DNA from 3 places in the Desulfovibrio aminophilus DSM 12254 genome. Region 2 is predicted to be linked to each of the others. Evidence: riboswitches for the same ligand, from Rfam matches in the RefSeq annotation. Region 2 holds a riboswitch; each other region holds the start of a gene.
The links. Region 2 has a riboswitch for cobalamin ahead of H587_RS0104705 (sirohydrochlorin cobaltochelatase). Riboswitches for the same ligand answer to the same signal wherever they lie in the genome.
Positions count from the first base shown of each region.

Region 1: another riboswitch for cobalamin. It lies ahead of metE (5-methyltetrahydropteroyltriglutamate--homocysteine S-methyltransferase); the one in region 2 lies ahead of H587_RS0104705 (sirohydrochlorin cobaltochelatase).
Region 3: another riboswitch for cobalamin. It lies ahead of H587_RS0110215 (ribonucleoside triphosphate reductase); the one in region 2 lies ahead of H587_RS0104705 (sirohydrochlorin cobaltochelatase).

Region 1 is NZ_KE383876.1:253,035-258,501, reverse strand. Features, by position in the region: gene H587_RS0115640 (carboxymuconolactone decarboxylase family protein) at 4-534, shown strand; gene metE (5-methyltetrahydropteroyltriglutamate--homocysteine S-methyltransferase) at 713-2,977, opposite strand; cobalamin riboswitch at 3,156-3,368, opposite strand; gene aroE (shikimate dehydrogenase) at 3,469-4,281, opposite strand; gene H587_RS0115625 (2-oxoacid:ferredoxin oxidoreductase subunit gamma family protein) at 4,512-5,072, opposite strand; gene H587_RS0115620 (thiamine pyrophosphate-dependent enzyme) at 5,072-5,467, opposite strand, start outside.
Region 2 is NZ_AUMA01000007.1:229,727-235,193, reverse strand. Features, by position in the region: gene H587_RS0104715 (Hpt domain-containing protein) at 1-657, shown strand, start outside; gene H587_RS0104710 (chemotaxis protein CheA) at 665-2,326, shown strand; cobalamin riboswitch at 2,325-2,504, shown strand; gene H587_RS0104705 (sirohydrochlorin cobaltochelatase) at 2,638-3,531, shown strand; gene H587_RS0104700 (FecCD family ABC transporter permease) at 3,528-4,553, shown strand; gene H587_RS0104695 (ABC transporter ATP-binding protein) at 4,550-5,362, shown strand; gene H587_RS0104690 (ABC transporter substrate-binding protein) at 5,247-5,467, shown strand, end outside.
Region 3 is NZ_AUMA01000015.1:34,975-40,441, reverse strand. Features, by position in the region: gene H587_RS0110225 (membrane protein) at 6-962, shown strand; gene H587_RS0110220 (HyaD/HybD family hydrogenase maturation endopeptidase) at 1,266-1,787, opposite strand; cobalamin riboswitch at 2,056-2,260, shown strand; gene H587_RS0110215 (ribonucleoside triphosphate reductase) at 2,428-4,617, shown strand; gene H587_RS0110210 (anaerobic ribonucleoside-triphosphate reductase activating protein) at 4,614-5,336, shown strand; gene H587_RS0110205 (GNAT family N-acetyltransferase) at 5,342-5,467, shown strand, end outside.

The DNA of each region.
Region 1 (5,467 bases), on a different contig from region 2:
GACATGATTCTGCTCAAGACGGTGGAACCCGGCCAGGCCACGGGCAGTGTGGCCCAGGTGTATTCGGCCTTCGACCAGCTCGGCGAGGTGCCCATGCCCATGCGCCTGCTCTCGGCCAGCCCCGAACTCCAGCAGGTCCAGTTCGGCGGCCTGCGTTATTTCGGTGGGCACAAGACCCTGAGCGCGCCGCTCCTGGCCGCCATCCGCTACGCGGCCTCGAATCTGTCCTGCCACGACGCCTGTCTGGCCTTCAACAGCAGCCTGCTCCAGCGCATGGGCATGAGCGGCGCGGATCTGGAGGCCCTGTCCCAGGGCCGGGCCCCGGAATCCCTGGAGGAACGCGAGGCCGCCCTGGTGGTCTTCGTGCGCAGGGCCCTGTCCGAACCGGCTTCCGTCAGCGCCGCCGATCTGGACGGCCTGCGGGCCCAGGGCTGGACCGACGCGGACATCCTGGACGCCACGGCCCACGGCGCGAGCCTGATGGCCTCGGCCGCCCTGCAGAAGGCTTTTGTCCGCGGCTCCGCCGCTTCATAGAAAGGCTCTTTCGCCTTTCTTCACCCGCGCCCGGGCCGCCCGACCCCGGCCAATCGCGTGGCGCGGAGCGCCCGGCGGCCTCGGCCGCCGACGCTCCGCGCCACTGTGACGTTTTTTTGAGGAAGGGGTCCGGGGAAACCTCCTTCTTTGCAAAAAAGGGGTTTCCCCGGCGCTTCCCTCAGGCCTTCGGCCGCCGCAACTTCCGGGCCGCCTCGACCATGTTCCGCATGGACGCCTCGGTTTCGGGCCAGTCGCGGGTCTTCAGGCCGCAGTCCGGGTTGACCCAGAGCCGTTCGCGCGGGATCACCCGCAGCGCCTTCTCCAGGAGCCCGACCATCTCCTCCACGCCCGGCACGCGCGGGCTGTGGATGTCCCAGACGCCCGGGCCCACCTCGTTGGGGTAGTGGAAGCGGCCGAAGGCCTCCAGCAGCTCCATGCCGCTGCGGCCGGCCTCGATGCTGATCACGTCCGCGTCCATGGCCGCGATCCATTCGATGATCTCGTTGAATTCCGCGTAGCACATGTGGGTATGGATCTGCGTGGCGTCGGAAACGCCCGTGGAGGCCAGCCGGAAGCACTCCACGGCCCAGTCCAGATACTCCCCGCGATTTTCGGGTTCCAGGGGCAGGCCCTCGCGCAGGGCGGGCTCGTCGATCTGCACCATGGGCGCTCCGGCCCGCTCCAGATCCGCCACCTCGTCGCGGATGGCCAGGGCGATCTGGCGGCAGGTGGCCGAGCGCGGCTGGTCGTCGCGCACGAAGCTCCAGCAGAGAATGGTCACCGGCCCGGTGAGCATGCCCTTCATGGGCTTCTTCGTCATCGCGGCGGCCTGCTCCCACCACGCCACGGTCATGGCCCGGGGCCGGGACACGTCGCCGTAGATCACCGGCGGCTTCACGCAGCGCGTGCCGTAGCTCTGGACCCAGCCGTTCTTCGTGAAGCAGAACCCGTCCAACTGCTCGCCGAAGTACTCCACCATGTCGTTGCGCTCGGGCTCGCCATGCACGAGCACGTCCAGCCCGGCCGCCTCCTGGGCCTCCACGGCCCGGCGGATGAAGCCGGTCATGGCCTGTTCGTAGCCCATCCGGTCCAGCTTCCCGGCCTTGAACGCGGCCCGGGCGGCGCGCACCTCGGTGGTCTGCGGGAAGGAGCCGATGGTCGTGGTGGGCAGCTCCGGCAGGTCCAGGCGCGTGCGTTGTTCCTCGTTGCGCACGGAGTAGGGCGAACGCCGGGCGGTCATCTCCGGCGTCACCGCCGCCGCCCGGTCGCGCACGGCCGGGTTCAAGGCCTTGGCGCAGCTCCGGCGGCGCTCCATGATCCGGGCGTTCTCCCCCAACGCCTCCGCCACGTCCCGGCCTTCCAGGGCGTCGGCCAACAGGCGCAGCTCCCCGCACTTCTGCAGGGCGAAGGCCATCCACTCCCGCACTTCCGGGTCCAGGGCCGTCTCGGCCGCCAGGTCTACGGGCGCGTGCAGCAGGGAGCAGGACGGCGCGACCAGGAGCCGCTCCGGGCCGACCAGCTCCACGGCCCTGCGGCCCAGGGCCAGGGCCCGGCCCAGGTCCGCGCGCCAGACGTTGCGGCCGTCCACCAGCCCCAGGGACAAGGCGCAGTCCTTCGGTAGTTTCGCCGCCACCGGCTCCAGCTGCTCCGGCGCGCGCACCAGATCCAGGTGCAGGCAGTCCGCGGCCAGGCCGTCCAGCAGGTCCGCCTGGGCCGCGACGCCGCCGAAATAGGTGGCCAGCATGAGCCGGGCCTTGCCCGCCGCCCCGCGCAGCCGCTCCAGCACCGGCCGGAAGCGGTCCCGGACCGTCCCGGGCAGGCCCATCACCAGCACGGGCTCGTCGATCTGCAGCCAGCCGCACTCCCGGCCGATCTCGCGCAACAGCGCCTCATACGCCTCAATGAGCGGTTCCAGCAGGGACCACTTGTCCAGACCCGGCGCGGCCGTCTTGGCCAGGGCCAGGAAGGTGAACGGTCCGGGCAGCACGGCCTTGGCCGCGTATCCGGCCCGGGCCGCCTCGCGCAGCTCCCCGGCCAGCCGACCGGCCGAGGGCCGGAAGACCTGTCCCGCCGCCAGCTCGGGCACGATGTAGTGGTAGTTCGTGTCGAACCACTTGGTCATCTCCATGGCCCCCACGCCCACGCCGCCCCGGGCCATGAGGAACATCGTCTCCAGGCCGGGCTCCCCGCGACCGGCATAGCGCTCCGGCACGCAGCCGAGCATGAGCGACAGGTCGAGCATCTGGTCGTAGAGCGCGAAGTCGCCCACGGGCAGCAGGTCCACGCCCGCCTCCCGCTGCATCCGCCAGTGCTCGGCCCGCAGCGCGGCGGCCGTGGCGGCCAGGGCCTCCCGGTCCACCTCGCCCTTCCAGTAGCCCTCCACCGCCCGCTTCAATTCGCGGTCGCGCCCGATGCGCGGGAAACCCAAGGTCTGCGTCAACATGAACAAATCCTCCTTCTGCGCGTTGGGATTCTGCTCATATCGGAGCATACAGGCGGACGCGGGAATGGAAAAGAAAAGCCCGCTTTTTCTCAAAAGCGGGCTGAACGGCTGCGCAAGTCCGGGGCGCACGTGTCCCCGGAATATGGCGTATCCATTCCGAACCCGGTTCGCGAGGCCCGAATGAGCGACAGCCCTGGAGCGTCTTCCGGCTTCCGGGCGCGGGCGGGGTTCCGCCTCCGGTTCAAGCGAACCGGCCGGGGCAGCCTTCCCGGACCTCCAAGGTCCAGTGGATGCCCCGCGCGTATCCCGGTCACGGCAGCGCGTCTGCGACGGATTCACACCGTCTTCCGTTTTCCAGGGAATCGTTATGGAAAGAACAGTCCCGCCTGCCTACCGGCGTGAGGACCTGCTGTCAAGATGAAGAGCCGGGGGCTCCACCCTCGGACCTGGCCAGGGCGCGGCCTTGGATCGCGCGGGGGGTCATAAAAAAATCAGGGGGCCTGGAGCGCGTTCAGGAGCAGGGTGCGGGCTTGATCCGGGTCCAGGTCCAGCCCGGTCCAGAGCTTGAACTGGGCCAGTCCCTGGCGCAGGAACATCTCCAGCCCGGAGATGGTCCGGCAACCTGCGGCCTTGGCTCTTTGGAGAAGAATGGTCACGAGCGGGTTGTAGACCAGGTCGAAGACCGTGAGATCCGAGGGAATGGGCGTATTCCCGGGCCATGGGCATTCCTCCACCCGCTCGCCGGACATGCCCAGGGGCGTGGTGTTCACGAGCAGGTCCGCGCCGAGCGTCGCCCGCGACTCCCACGGCGCCGCCGTGGCCCCGAATTCCCGCGCCAGGGCCTCGGCCTTGTCCCGCGTGCGGTTGACCACGAAGATGCCGCCCAGACCCAGTTCCTTGAGCGCGGCCACCGCCGCCCGGGCCGCTCCACCGGCCCCGAGCACCAGCCCGCGCCGGAACGGCCCCAGGTTCCGCAAGGACTCCACGATGCCGAGCACGTCCGTGTTTTCGCCCAGCAGCAGGCCGTCCCGCCAGAAGACCGTGTTCACCGCGCCCACGGCCTCGGCCCGGGGCGTCAGGCCGTCCAGGTGGGCCATGACCGCCCGCTTGTGCGGAATGGTCACGGACAGGCCCGCGAAGGCCCCGCCGCGCACCCGCTCCATGAACCCGTCCAGTTCTCCGGGCGTCACCGGCAGGGCCGCGTAGCGCGCGTCCACGTGCCTGTGCTCGAAGCCCCAGTTGTGCAGCAGCGGGCTCAACGTATGCCCCAGCGGATGCCCGATCACGGCGTATTGCTCGGTCATGGCGCATTCCTCCTGGAAAAGAAGAGAATAGCGGGGCTCCTCGCCCCGAACCCCGGCCAGGGGCCGATGGCCCCTGGACCCCTCATGGCGGCGCGGCCCGCACGGCGACCTTTGGTCGCCGTGCGGGGCGCGCCACGGCTGGGCCGGAAAGACTCCTCCGGCGCTGTCGGGTCCAGGGCTCAGCCCTGGCGCGGGGGGCCGGGGGGCGCGGAGCCCCCCGGTTCGTTTCGCTATTCGCCCACGGCCTCGGCCCCGGCTTCCAGGGCCTTGGCGTTCTTGGGGATGAGATCCTTGTAGCTGGCGGAGATGACGTTTTCCAAGCTCTTGATGACCGTGTCCAGGGAGACGATGCCGGTGGCGGCGACGTAGGCTCCCAGGGCGACCATGTTGGCCATGCGCGAGTTGCCGAGCTTGTCCGCGATCTCGTTGCAGCGCACGGAACGGCAGTCCAGGCGCTTGGTGTCCATGAGGTGGTCGTCGATGAGCGAGGAGTTGACGATCACGGTTCCGCCGTCGAGGACGCGGGCCTGGAACTTGTCCAGGGACGGCCGGTTCATGGCGATGAGGCTCTGGGGGCGGCGCACGATGGGCGAGCCGATGTCCTCGGAGGAGAGGATCACGGTGCAGTTGGCCGTGCCGCCGCGCATTTCCGCGCCGTAGACCGGGATGTAGGTGACGTTGAGCCCGGCGTTCATGCCCGCGTAGGCCAGGAGGTTGCCGATGAGCAGCACGCCCTGGCCGCCGAAGCCGGCGATGATCGCGTCCAGGTGCTGGGTTTTTTTGGCGGCCATCAGCAGACGCCTCCTTCGTTGGAGAGGTCCTTGTATATCCCCAGGGGGAAGTAGGGGATCATCTCGGTCTCGATGCGCTGGTTGGCCTTGATCGGGTTCATCTTCCAGTTGGTGGGGCAGGCCGAGAGGAGTTCCACGAAGCCGAAGCCGAGGCCCTTGGTCTGGACTTCGAAGGCGGTCTTGAGGAACTTCTTGGCCTGACGGATGTTCTTCACGTTGTTCAGGGCCGCGCGGGCGGAGAACACGGTGCCGCCGAGCCCGGCGATGATCTCGGCCATCTTGATGGGCATGCCTTCGTGCTCGCGGCAGCGGCCGCCGGGGCAGGTGGTGGTCTTCTGGCCGATGAGCGTGGTCGGGGCCATCTGGCCGCCGGTCATGCCGTAGACGGTGTTGTT
Region 2 (5,467 bases):
GGCGACATTCCCGGCGGCATCGAGATACTCGCCCGCCCGCTGCACACCATCAAGGGCGTCACCGGCTTCATGACCGGCTTCGAGGCCGCCTCCCGCTTCACCCACAAGGTCGAGGACTACCTCAAGAAAATCCAATCCGGCGAGGTCGAGCCCACGGAGCAGAACGTGACCCTGCTCTCCCTCGGCGTGAACATGATCTTCACGGTCATCGAGCAGATCCGTGAGCAGGGCGCGCCGGACGAGGCTGAAACAACGGAAATGCTCGAACTCCTGCGCCAGGCATCCGGACCGGGCGGCCCGACCGCCGCCGAGGCCAAGGCCCGGGTGGAGATCGAGGCACGCGATGGGATCATGGTCCTGCGGATCCTGGCCCGGCGCATCCACTTGGGGCCCGAGCGCGACACCCTGACCCGAGCCGTGGCCGCCATCCCCGAGGGCGGACGAGTGCTTTTGGACTTCTCCGGCGTGCTCACCGTGGGTTCGGCGGCCTGGGAAGCCCTGGCCGCCCTGGCCGAAAAACGCGAAATAGCCGTGACCGGCCTGAGCTTCGACTGCCGCAGCGTGTTCTATTCCTGGGGTCTGGATCGGGCCCTGCAGGCCTTCGCCTCGGCGGAGGACTATTTCCAGACGGCTTGCCCACCGCCGCCTGGACAGTGAGGGGCCCATGCTCGACAGCATCCAGCAGTGCATCGAAACCCTGGAGCAGGGCGTCCTGGACCTGGAATCCGGCTCGGGCCAAGCCGCTGAAGTCATGGAGCGGCTCGGACTCTCGCATGTGAAGCTTCCCTCGGCCCAGGTCATCACCCTCCTGGACATGCTGGCCGACGGCATCACCCCTATGAATCAGGACATTGTCTCGGCCTTCCTGGGCGTCTGCGAGGCGCACAAGAAGCTGCTCTACGCCCTGGCCGGCTTCCTCGAGCAGGGCGCGGGCGTACTGCGCTCCGGCAAGGAGCTGGCCCCGGCCCAGGTGGACGCGCCCATCCCAGCCGCGCCTCCGGTCCAGGCGGAAACCGCCCCCGCCGAGCATCCCGAGGAACACCAGGACGAGCACGCCCAGGACAAGGTCCACGAGGCTCAGGCCCACGCCCGCCAAGCCATCGCCTCGGTGCGCGTGGGCACGGACCGCCTGGACAAGCTCATTGAACTGGTGGGCAAGCTCATGGTCACCTACGCGGTCATCTCCCAGGCCGGAAACGGCGACATGGCCAAGACCCTGGCCGGGCTCCGCGACATGGACACGGTCATCGGCAGCCTCCAGACCGAGGTGGAAGCCATCCGGCTCGTGCCGCTCAAGCAGATCGTCGCGCCCATGCAACGGCTGGTGAAGAGCCTGAGCCAGAAGATCGGCAAGAAGGTCCGCTTCGAGATCGAAGGCGAGGATCTGGCCCTGGACAAGTCCATCGTGGAGTCCCTCAACGAACCATTGGTGCATCTGCTGCGCAACGCCCTGGACCACGGTCTGGAGCCCGCCGCAGAACGCGCGGCCCTGGGCAAGGACGAAACCGGCACGGTGCGGCTCTCGGCCCTGCGCAAGGGCGAGACCGCCTATCTGCTCGTTTCCGACGACGGCCGGGGCCTGGATCCCGAACGCATCCGCCGGAAGGCCGTGGAAAAGGGGCTCATGAAGGAGTCCGACCAGCTTCCCGAGGCCGAGATACTCCAGTTCATCCTCAAATCCGGCTTCAGCACCGCCGAGAAGATCACCGACGTCTCCGGTCGCGGCGTGGGCATGGACGCCGTGGTCAACGCCATCCGCGTGGGGCTCGGCGGCGACATCCTCATCGAGAGCGACCTCGGCAAGGGCGCCACCTTCACCATCACCATCCCGCTCTCGCGTTCGGCCGACGAAGGCATCGTGGACGCCCTGGTCTGCCGCCTGGGCCAGGAGGTCTTCCTCATCCCCAGCCGGGACGTCGTTGAGATCTACGCCCCCGCCGAGCGCGACGTGGTAGCCCTTCCCGGCGGCCGTGAGACCGTGGACGTGCGCGGTGAGGTCCACGCCCTGCTGCGGCTGGACCGCTTCCTGGACATCCCCTCCGACGGACGGCCCGTCGCCCGCAGCCAGGCCGTGGTGGTGCGCGTGGGCGACGCCCGGGCGGCCATCCTCGTGGACGAGGTGCTGCGCCAGCAGCAGGTGGTCATCACCGGCTTCACCGTGCCCGTGCAGGACATCTTCGCCCTGCCCATCCTGGGACTCGGCATGATGGGCGAATCCGACGCCGTGGTCGTGAACGTCGAGGAACTGTTGCGCCACTTTCTGGAACAGCAGCCCCCGCCGGCGGCCTCCGAACGGTCCTTGACAGCCCTTCCCGGCCGAGGATAGACGAAAGACTCCTTCAGGCGCCCGCGAGGGCTTCATAGGGAATCCCGTGCGAATCGGGAGCGGTCCCGCCGCCGTGAGCTTCATGAACAGCCCGTCCCCGCGACGGCCACTGGGGAAACCTGGGAAGGCCGGGACAGGTGAAGCGAGTCGGAAGACCTGCCTGGAGGTGTCGAGGCCGGTTCGGCGTCCACGGGGCTTTGGCGGCCGAACCTCTTGGAAGGGGTAAAAACGGGAATCCCTTTCTCCATACTGGAGAAAGGGGTTTTTGTTTCCCCTTCCCAACCGAGCCCCTCCACCTTCGGAGGTTTTCCATGCGGCACCTGAAACCGCTGCTCTCCCTGCTCGCGCTTCTCCTGCTTCTCTCGGCCCAGGCCGTTCCGGCCCTGGCCCACGGCGACTCCCGCCCCGACAAGGAGGCCATCCTCCTGGTGGCCTTCGGCAGCAGCATGCCCGAGGGCCAGAAGGCGCTCAAGGCCTTCGACGCCCAGGCGCGCGCGGCCTTCCCCGGCGTGGAGGTGCGCTGGGCCTGGACCTCGCGGATCATCCGCGACAAGCTGACCAAGGCCAAGACCGCCCATCCGGGCTCCCCGGCCCTGGCCCTGGCCCAGCTGGCCGAGGACGGCTACACCCGGGTGGCCGTGCAGTCCCTGCACAGCATCCCCGGCGAGGAGTTCACCGAGTTGGAGGAGACGGTCAAGCGCTTCGACGGCATGCCCAAGGGCCTGCGCGCCATCAGCCTGGGCCGCCCGCTGCTCTCCGCTCCCGAGGATCTGAAGCTGGCCGCCAAGGCCCTGCTCGAGTCCCAGTCCGGCCGCAAGGAAGGCGAGGCCGTGCTGTTCATGGGCCACGGCACCGAGCACCCGGCCAACGCCATGTACCCGGCCATGCAGTACCAGCTCTGGACGCTCGACCCCACCGCCTTCGTGGCCACGGTGGAGGGCGTGCCCGCCCTGGACGACGTGCTGCCCCTGCTCAAGCGCGACAACGTCCGCTCCGTGCGCCTCGTGCCGCTCATGGCCGTGGCCGGGGACCACGCCCACAACGACATGGCGGGCAAGGAGGAGGACTCCTTCGCCTCCCGGATCAAGGCCCTGGGCATCCAGACCACGCCCGTGCTGCGCGGCCTGGCCGAGACCCCGGCGGTGTCCGCGCTCTGGCTGGAGCACCTGCGCGACGCCGTGAAGGCCCTCAAGGAAATGAAGTGACCAACGCCTCCCGGGCCGCGCTGGCCCTGGCCGTGGCGGGCCCGCTCTCCATCGTGCTGGCCTGCCTCCCCGGTCCCGCGCCGATTCCGGCCCGGGAGGCGCTGACCATCCTGGCCTCGGGCCTGGGTCTGGCCTCCCCCCCGCCGGACCCGGCCCTGGCCACGGTGGTCCTCGGCATCCGCGCCTCGCGCGCGGTCCTGGCCTACGCCGTGGGCGCGGGCCTGGCCCTGGCCGGAACCGCCTTCCAGGGCATCCTGCGCAACCCCCTGGCCGACCCCTTTACCCTGGGAGTCTCCACGGGCGCGGCCTTCGGGGCCTCCCTGGCCCTGGCCCTGGGGCTCTCGGCCCCGGCCCTGCTGCCCCTGGCCGATCCCCTGCCCTTCTTCGGCCTGCTCGGAGCCCTGGCCGCCCTGCTGGCGGTCCTGGCCCTGGCCCGCTCCGGCAGGGAGCTGCGCCGCGAAACCCTGGTCCTGGCGGGCGTGGTCACGGCCACCTTCCTCTCGGCCTGCATCGCCCTGCTCAAGGCCCTGGACGAGTCCTCGGTCTCGGGCATCGTCTTCTGGATCATGGGCAGCTTCCAAGGCCGGGGCTGGGGCCACGTGCTCGTCTATCTGCCCTACCTGGCGCTCGGCTCGACGATCATCCTGGCCCAGGCCCGTGAGCTGGACCTGCTCTCCCTGGGATCGGCCCAGGCCCGACTCCTGGGCCTGAACGCCGACCGCTCCCGGCTCCTGCTCCTGGTGGCCGCGAGCCTGCTCTCCGGCGCGGCCGTGGCCGTGTCCGGGGTCATCGGCTTCGTGGGCCTGGTGGTGCCGCACCTCGTACGCCGCATCCAAGGCGCGGAGCACGGCCCCCTGACGCTCAACGCCGCGCTCCTGGGCGGACTGCTTCTGCTCTGGTCCGACGTCCTGGCCCGCACCCTCCTGCCCGGCGGCGTGGAACTCCCCGTGGGCGTGCTCACGGCCCTGCTCGGCGGCCCGTTCTTCTGCCTGCTGCTCAAGCGCCGCGCGGAGGCCGCGTGATCCGCCTGGAGAACGTCAGCGTGGGCCACGGCGACCGGGTCGTGCTGCGCGATCTGAACCTGACGGTGGAGCCCGGCGGGTTGGTGGGCCTGATGGGCCCCAACGGCTCGGGCAAGACCACCCTTCTGCTCACCCTGGCCGGGGCCCTGCCCCCGCTGGAAGGCCGCGTGACCCTGGCCGGACGGCCCCTGGAATCCCTGCGGCCCCGGGAACGGGCACGGTTGGCGGCCTCCGTGCCCCAGCACGCCGAACCTCCGGGGCTCAAGGTCCTCTCCGTGGTGCTCATGGGCCGCTACGCCCGCGTCTCCTTCCTCGGCGGCTACACCGACGAGGACCGGGACAAGGCGCTGGACGCCCTGGAGGAAACCGGCGGCGAAGCCCTGGCGGACCGCCGGGCCGACGAGCTCTCCGGCGGCGAGTGGCGACGGGTGCTCATGGCCCGCGCCCTGACCCAGGAGGCCGACCTCCTGCTTCTGGACGAGGCCGCTTCCGGCCTGGACCCGGCCCGGCAGGCCGAAGCCGCCGAACTGCTCCTGCGCCGCAACGCCGCCGGGCTCACGGCCGTCTCGGCCATCCACGACCTGAACCTGGCCGCCCTGACCTGCCGCCGCCTGATCTTCCTCAAGAACGGCCGGGTGGCCCTGGACGGCCCGGTGCATGACGTTTTCACCGAAACCCATCTCTCGGAGATATATGAAACGCGCATCCTCGTCTCCCGCCACCCGCTCCTGGGCCTGCCTCAGGCGCATCTGGCTCCCGGCGCTGGTTCTCTGCCTCACGACGCTCCCGGCCCTGGCCGGACCCGTTGAGATCACCGACGACCTGGGCCGCCAGGTGCGGCTGGCCGCTCCGGCCGAACGCATCGTGGCCCTCTACGGCGCCTTCAACGAAATGCTCGACGGCATGGCCCTGAC
Region 3 (5,467 bases), on a different contig from region 2:
CGCGCATGGAACTGAACGCACACGTCCTCTGGAACGGGCTGGCCTGGCCGCTCCTCCGCCTCTGCGCCGCGGTGAGCGTGGGTCTCTTCGTGGGCAACCTCATCGAGTCCCTGAACTGGACCCGGGCCGTGGCCAAGGTGGCCGCGCCGCTCATCCGTCTGGCCCGGCTCCAGGACATCTCCGGGGCCAGCTTCAGCATGGCCTTCTTCTCCGGCGCGGCGGCCAACTCCATGCTGGCGGAAGCCTACGAGCAGGGCAAGATGAACGAGCGGGAGGTGATTCTCTCCAACCTCTTCAACAGCCTGCCCACCAACTTCCTGCACCTGCCCACGGTGCTGGCCCTGGCCGTGCCCTTCCTGCGCGAGGCGGCCTTCGTCTACGTGGGCCTGACCGTGCTCTCGGCGCTCATCCGCACGGCGGTCATCGTGGGTTGGGGACGGCTCACCCTGCCCCCCCTGCCCGAGGGCTGTGTGGTCTGCCTGCTCAACGACGGCGGCTTCAAGGGCCTGGGACCGGCCCTGCGCAAGACAGTGGAGCGCTTCAAGAAGCGCCTGCCCCGGCTCATCTTCATCACCGTGCCGGTCTACACGCTGTTCTTCTTCCTCAAGCGTTGGGGAGTGTTCGACATGGTCGAGTCGGCCATGAGCCACAGCGCGCTGCTCTCCTGGCTGCCGCCCGAGGCCGTGGGCGTGGTGGCCTTCCAACTGGCGGCGGAGACCACGGCGGGCTTCGCCGCGGCCGGGGCCCTGCTCACCGCCGGGGCCCTGAGCGTCAAGGAGATGGTCCTGGCGCTCCTGGTGGGAGCCATCCTCTCCACGCCCATGCGCGCGGTGCGCCACCAGTTCCCCTACTACGCCGGAATCTTCAAGACCCGCCTGGCCGTGCGCCTCATCCTGCACAACCAGGCCCTGCGCGCCGCGACCCTGGCCCTGGTGGCCGCGCTCTACGCCCTCCTGGGTTGACGGCCCGTCGTCCGTGCAATGAAGCCGATCCGGTTGCACATATGTGCAGACACAAGTGCAACACTTGTGCAGCACATTGCACGCACAGCGCAGGTCGGCAACACACAATAATTTGTGAAATCCAATTATTCCAGTGTTTAGCATATTTTGGCACGGGACTCGCATATCTTCGAATCAACAGGCACAGCACAGCGAGCCTCACCCAGTCACACGTTTCCTTCCCAAACTCCTCTCTCTCCGTAAGAAGGGGCCCCAAAAGGGCCCCTTCTTATTTGTGCAACCAGTCTCGGCGGGACCGGATCATCAGCCCGCGCCCAAGGCCTCGGCATCGCGCTCCGCCGGGGACCAGGCCCCGCCCAGGCGCTCGATCTCGCGCAGCAGAAGACGGACTAGGTCCGGCAGCCGACGGGCCACCACGGGCGTCAGTTCCAGGCCCACGCCGTCCATGTCCTGGGGCTCCACGCCCAGGACCACCAGCTCCGGCAGCGCGCCGAGCACGTCGCAGTAGGTCAGGGTGTCCAGGAGATCGGCTTGGTGCGGGGATTTGCCCGGATCGATGCGCAGCGGCAGGTCCGCGCCCGTGAGCCGGTAGATGGAGCCGGGCTCCCCGCCGCCGAGCACGGCGTCGGCCACCACCAGAACGTCGGCCTCCATGATCGGGCCCATGAGCAGCATGCCCTGGGTGCCGCCGTCCAGAAGCGTCACGTTCTCCGAGAAGACATACTCCCGCGCCAGCTTCTCCACGGCGCGCACGCCCACCCCTTCGTCGCTGCGCAGGATGTTGCCCACTCCCAGCACCAGGATACGATTATTTGTGTTTTTCATGCGCAATTTTCGTATACGAATTTTAAATTCGTAGCAACAATGCCGCCGCCGTCCGCTCCGGAATATCGCCTCCACGAGCCTCCGTATCGATTTCCAAATTTTCTCTAGAAAATTTGCGGCCCGCAACCGTGAAGTCCGACAAGCCAGGAGCCGAGCCGCTCGGAGGGGCTTTTCCACTGCTCTGGTGATAAAAATTAATTCTATAATATAAGCATGTTAAATAATTAGTTAGGAACCAGTCTCAGTTGACAAAAACCACGTCTCCTTCCATACTGCGATCCGAATCGGTGCCCGGATGACCTCCGGGTGAAAAGGGAACCCGGCGCAACTCCGGGACTGCCCCGCAGCGGTGAACGGGAACGACTCCCCGCTCGAACGACACTGGCCTTGGCCGGGAAGTCCGGGGAGGAGGAAGGCGGCGGAAGGCCGCAACGCCCGCGAGTCCGAAGACCTGCCGGTTTCCGTTCGCGCCCGGCGCGGACGGCGCGGCGCGAAGGCCCGAGGGGGCGTTGCGGCGGACGAACCGCTTCCGGCGGCCACCCTCCGTCACCTCCTCCGACCTTCCGGCCGAGTCCGCGCCCGGTCCGCCGACCGACACGAACAGGCATCCTCATCGCACGAACAACTTGGAGCTGTACGAATGCCGCAATCCGCTGAAATCCTCGCCTCCGACACCCCCAACCTCGAAGCCGTCCGCGCGGCCGGGCTCGTGCCCCTGCGCCCGGTGACCCCGCCCACCCACGTCCGCAAGCGCAACGGCTCGGTGATCCCCTTCAACGCCGACAAGATCGTCTCGGCCATCCGCCGCGCGGGCGCGGCCACCGGCGAGTTCGCCGAGGACGAGGCCCGGCTGCTCACCGCGCAGGTGGTCAAGGTGCTCTCCCACCGCTACGCGGGCGGCACGCCGGACATCGAGCGCATCCAGGACGCCGTGGAGCAGGCCCTCATCTCGGCCAACCACTTCAAGACCATGCGCTCCTACAGCGTCTATCGCGAGCAGCGAGCCAAGCTGCGCCAGGACAAGAAGACCGTGGTGGACGTGGCCGCCTCGGTGAACGAATATCTCGACCGCCACGACTGGCGCGTGAACGCCAACGCCAACCAGGGCTATTCCCTGGGCGGGCTGATCCTGAACGTCTCCGGCAAGGTCACGGCCAACTACTGGCTGAACCACGTCTATCCCCCGGAGGTCGGCCGGGCCCACCGCGACGGCGACCTGCACATCCACGACCTGGACATGCTCTCCGGCTACTGCGCGGGCTGGTCCCTGCGCACCCTGCTCACCGAGGGACTCAACGGCGTGCCCGGCAAGGTGGAGGCCACCGCGCCCCGGCACCTCTCCAGCGCCGTGGGCCAGATCGTCAACTTCCTCGGCACGCTCCAGAACGAATGGGCCGGGGCCCAGGCCTTCAGCTCCTTCGACACCTACATGGCCCCCTTCCTGCGCAAGGACAAACTGCCCTATGACGACGTGCTCCAGTGCATCCAGGAGCTGATCTACAACCTGAACGTGCCCTCGCGCTGGGGCACCCAGACCCCGTTCACCAACCTGACCTTCGACTGGACCTGTCCCGACGACCTCAAGGACCAGCACCCGGTCATCGGCGGCCAGGAGATGCCCTTCACCTACGGCGATCTCCAGCCCGAGATGGACATGATCAACCGGGCCTACATCGAAGTCATGACCGCGGGCGACGCCAAGGGCCGGGTCTTCACCTTCCCCATCCCGACATACAACATCACCAAGGACTTCCCCTGGGACGGGCCCAACGTCGACCTGCTCTTCGAGATGACCGCCAAGTACGGCCTGCCCTACTTCCAGAACTTCGTGAACTCCGACCTGGAGCCGAACATGGTCCGCTCCATGTGCTGCCGCCTCCAGCTCGACCTGCGCGAACTCCTCAAGCGCGGCAACGGCCTCTTCGGCAGCGCCGAGCAGACCGGCTCCCTGGGCGTGGTCACGATCAACTGCGCGCGCCTGGGCTACCGCCACAAGGGCGACCGCGTGGGCCTCTACGCCGCCCTGGACGCCCTGCTGGAAACCTCCCGCGTGAGCCTGGAGATCAAGCGCAAGGAGATCCAGCGCCGCATGGACGCCGGGCTCTTCCCCTACACCAAGCGCTACCTGGGTTCGCTGCGCAACCACTTCTCGACCATCGGCATCAACGGCGTGAACGAGATGGTCCGCAACTTCACCGACGACGCCGAGGACATCACCACCGAGGCGGGCTACGAAATGGCCGTGCGCTTCCTGGATCACGTGCGGGCGCGGATCACCACCTTCCAGGAGGAGACCGGACACCTCTTCAACCTGGAGGCCACCCCGGCCGAGGGCACCACCTACCGCTTCGCCAAGGAGGACCGCCGCCGCTACCCGGACATCCTCCAGGCCGGAACCGAGGACCAGCCCTACTACACCAACTCCAGCCAGCTGCCCGTGGGTTTCACCGACGATCCCTTCGAGGCCCTGTCCCGCCAGGAGACGCTCCAGCGCAAGTACACCGGCGGCACGGTGCTGCACCTCTACATGGGTGAGCGGATCTCCAGCGCGGCGGCCTGCAAGGCCCTGGTGCGCAAGTCCCTGGCGCGCTTCGCCCTGCCCTACATCACGATCACGCCGACCTTCTCCATCTGCCCCTCCCACGGCTACCTGAACGGGGAGCAGGAGACCTGCCCCACCTGCAAGGCCGCGGGCACGATCCAGCCCTGCGAGATATGGACCCGGGTGATGGGCTACTACCGGCCGCGCTCGGCCTTCAACATCGGCAAGAAGGGCGAGTACGACGAGCGGGTCTGCTTCAACGAGCCCGCCCAGGAGGCCCTTGCGTGAGTCACCCCCCGGCGGCCGGACTGACGGTGGCCGGGGTCACGCCGCTCAGCAGCGTGGACTATCCCGGCGGCGTTTTGGCCGCCGTGGTCTTTCTGCGCGGCTGTCCCTGGCGCTGCCCCTACTGCCAAAACGCGGCCCTGCGCGACGCGGGCGCGCGCGACCCCGACGAACGGACCTGGGGCCACGTCCTCGACTGGCTGCGCACCCGTAGCGGTCTGCTGGATGCGGTGGTCTTTTCCGGCGGCGAGCCCCTACTCTGGCCCGGCCTGCTGGAGGCCATGCGCGAAGCGCGCGGCCTGGGCTTCCGCGTGGGCCTGCACACCTCGGGCATGGCCCCGGCGGCCCTGGAACACGTCCTGCCGCTGGTGGACTGGGCCGGGCTCGACCTGAAGGCCCCGCGCGCGGCCTACGCCCGCATCACGGGCCAGGACGGCAGCGCGGACGCCGCCTGGGAAAGCCTCGGGCTGCTGCGCCGGAGTCCAGCCGCGCTCGAACTCCGCACCACCTGGCATCCGGACGTTCTTTCGGAGGACGAGCTCCTGGACCTGGCCCGCGAACTGTCGCCCCTGAAGAGCGGCGAATGGATCATCCAGGCCTTCCAGCCCACGGGCTGCGAGGACGAGGCCCTGTCCGCCTCGGGCCGGGCCCACATGCCAGCAGAGCTCCTGGAAAGGATGCGGAGCATCCTGCCGGGATTCACGGTCGGGGTGAGGGAATAACCAACATGCTCCTGGTCGACCCGCCGGACCTGCCCGCTCTCGCCCCGCTCTTCGCCGCAAACCGGCACACCTTCACCTGGACCTGCCTGCAAGGGCACATGGGCAAGGCTTGGGCCGACCGCCTGCCGAAC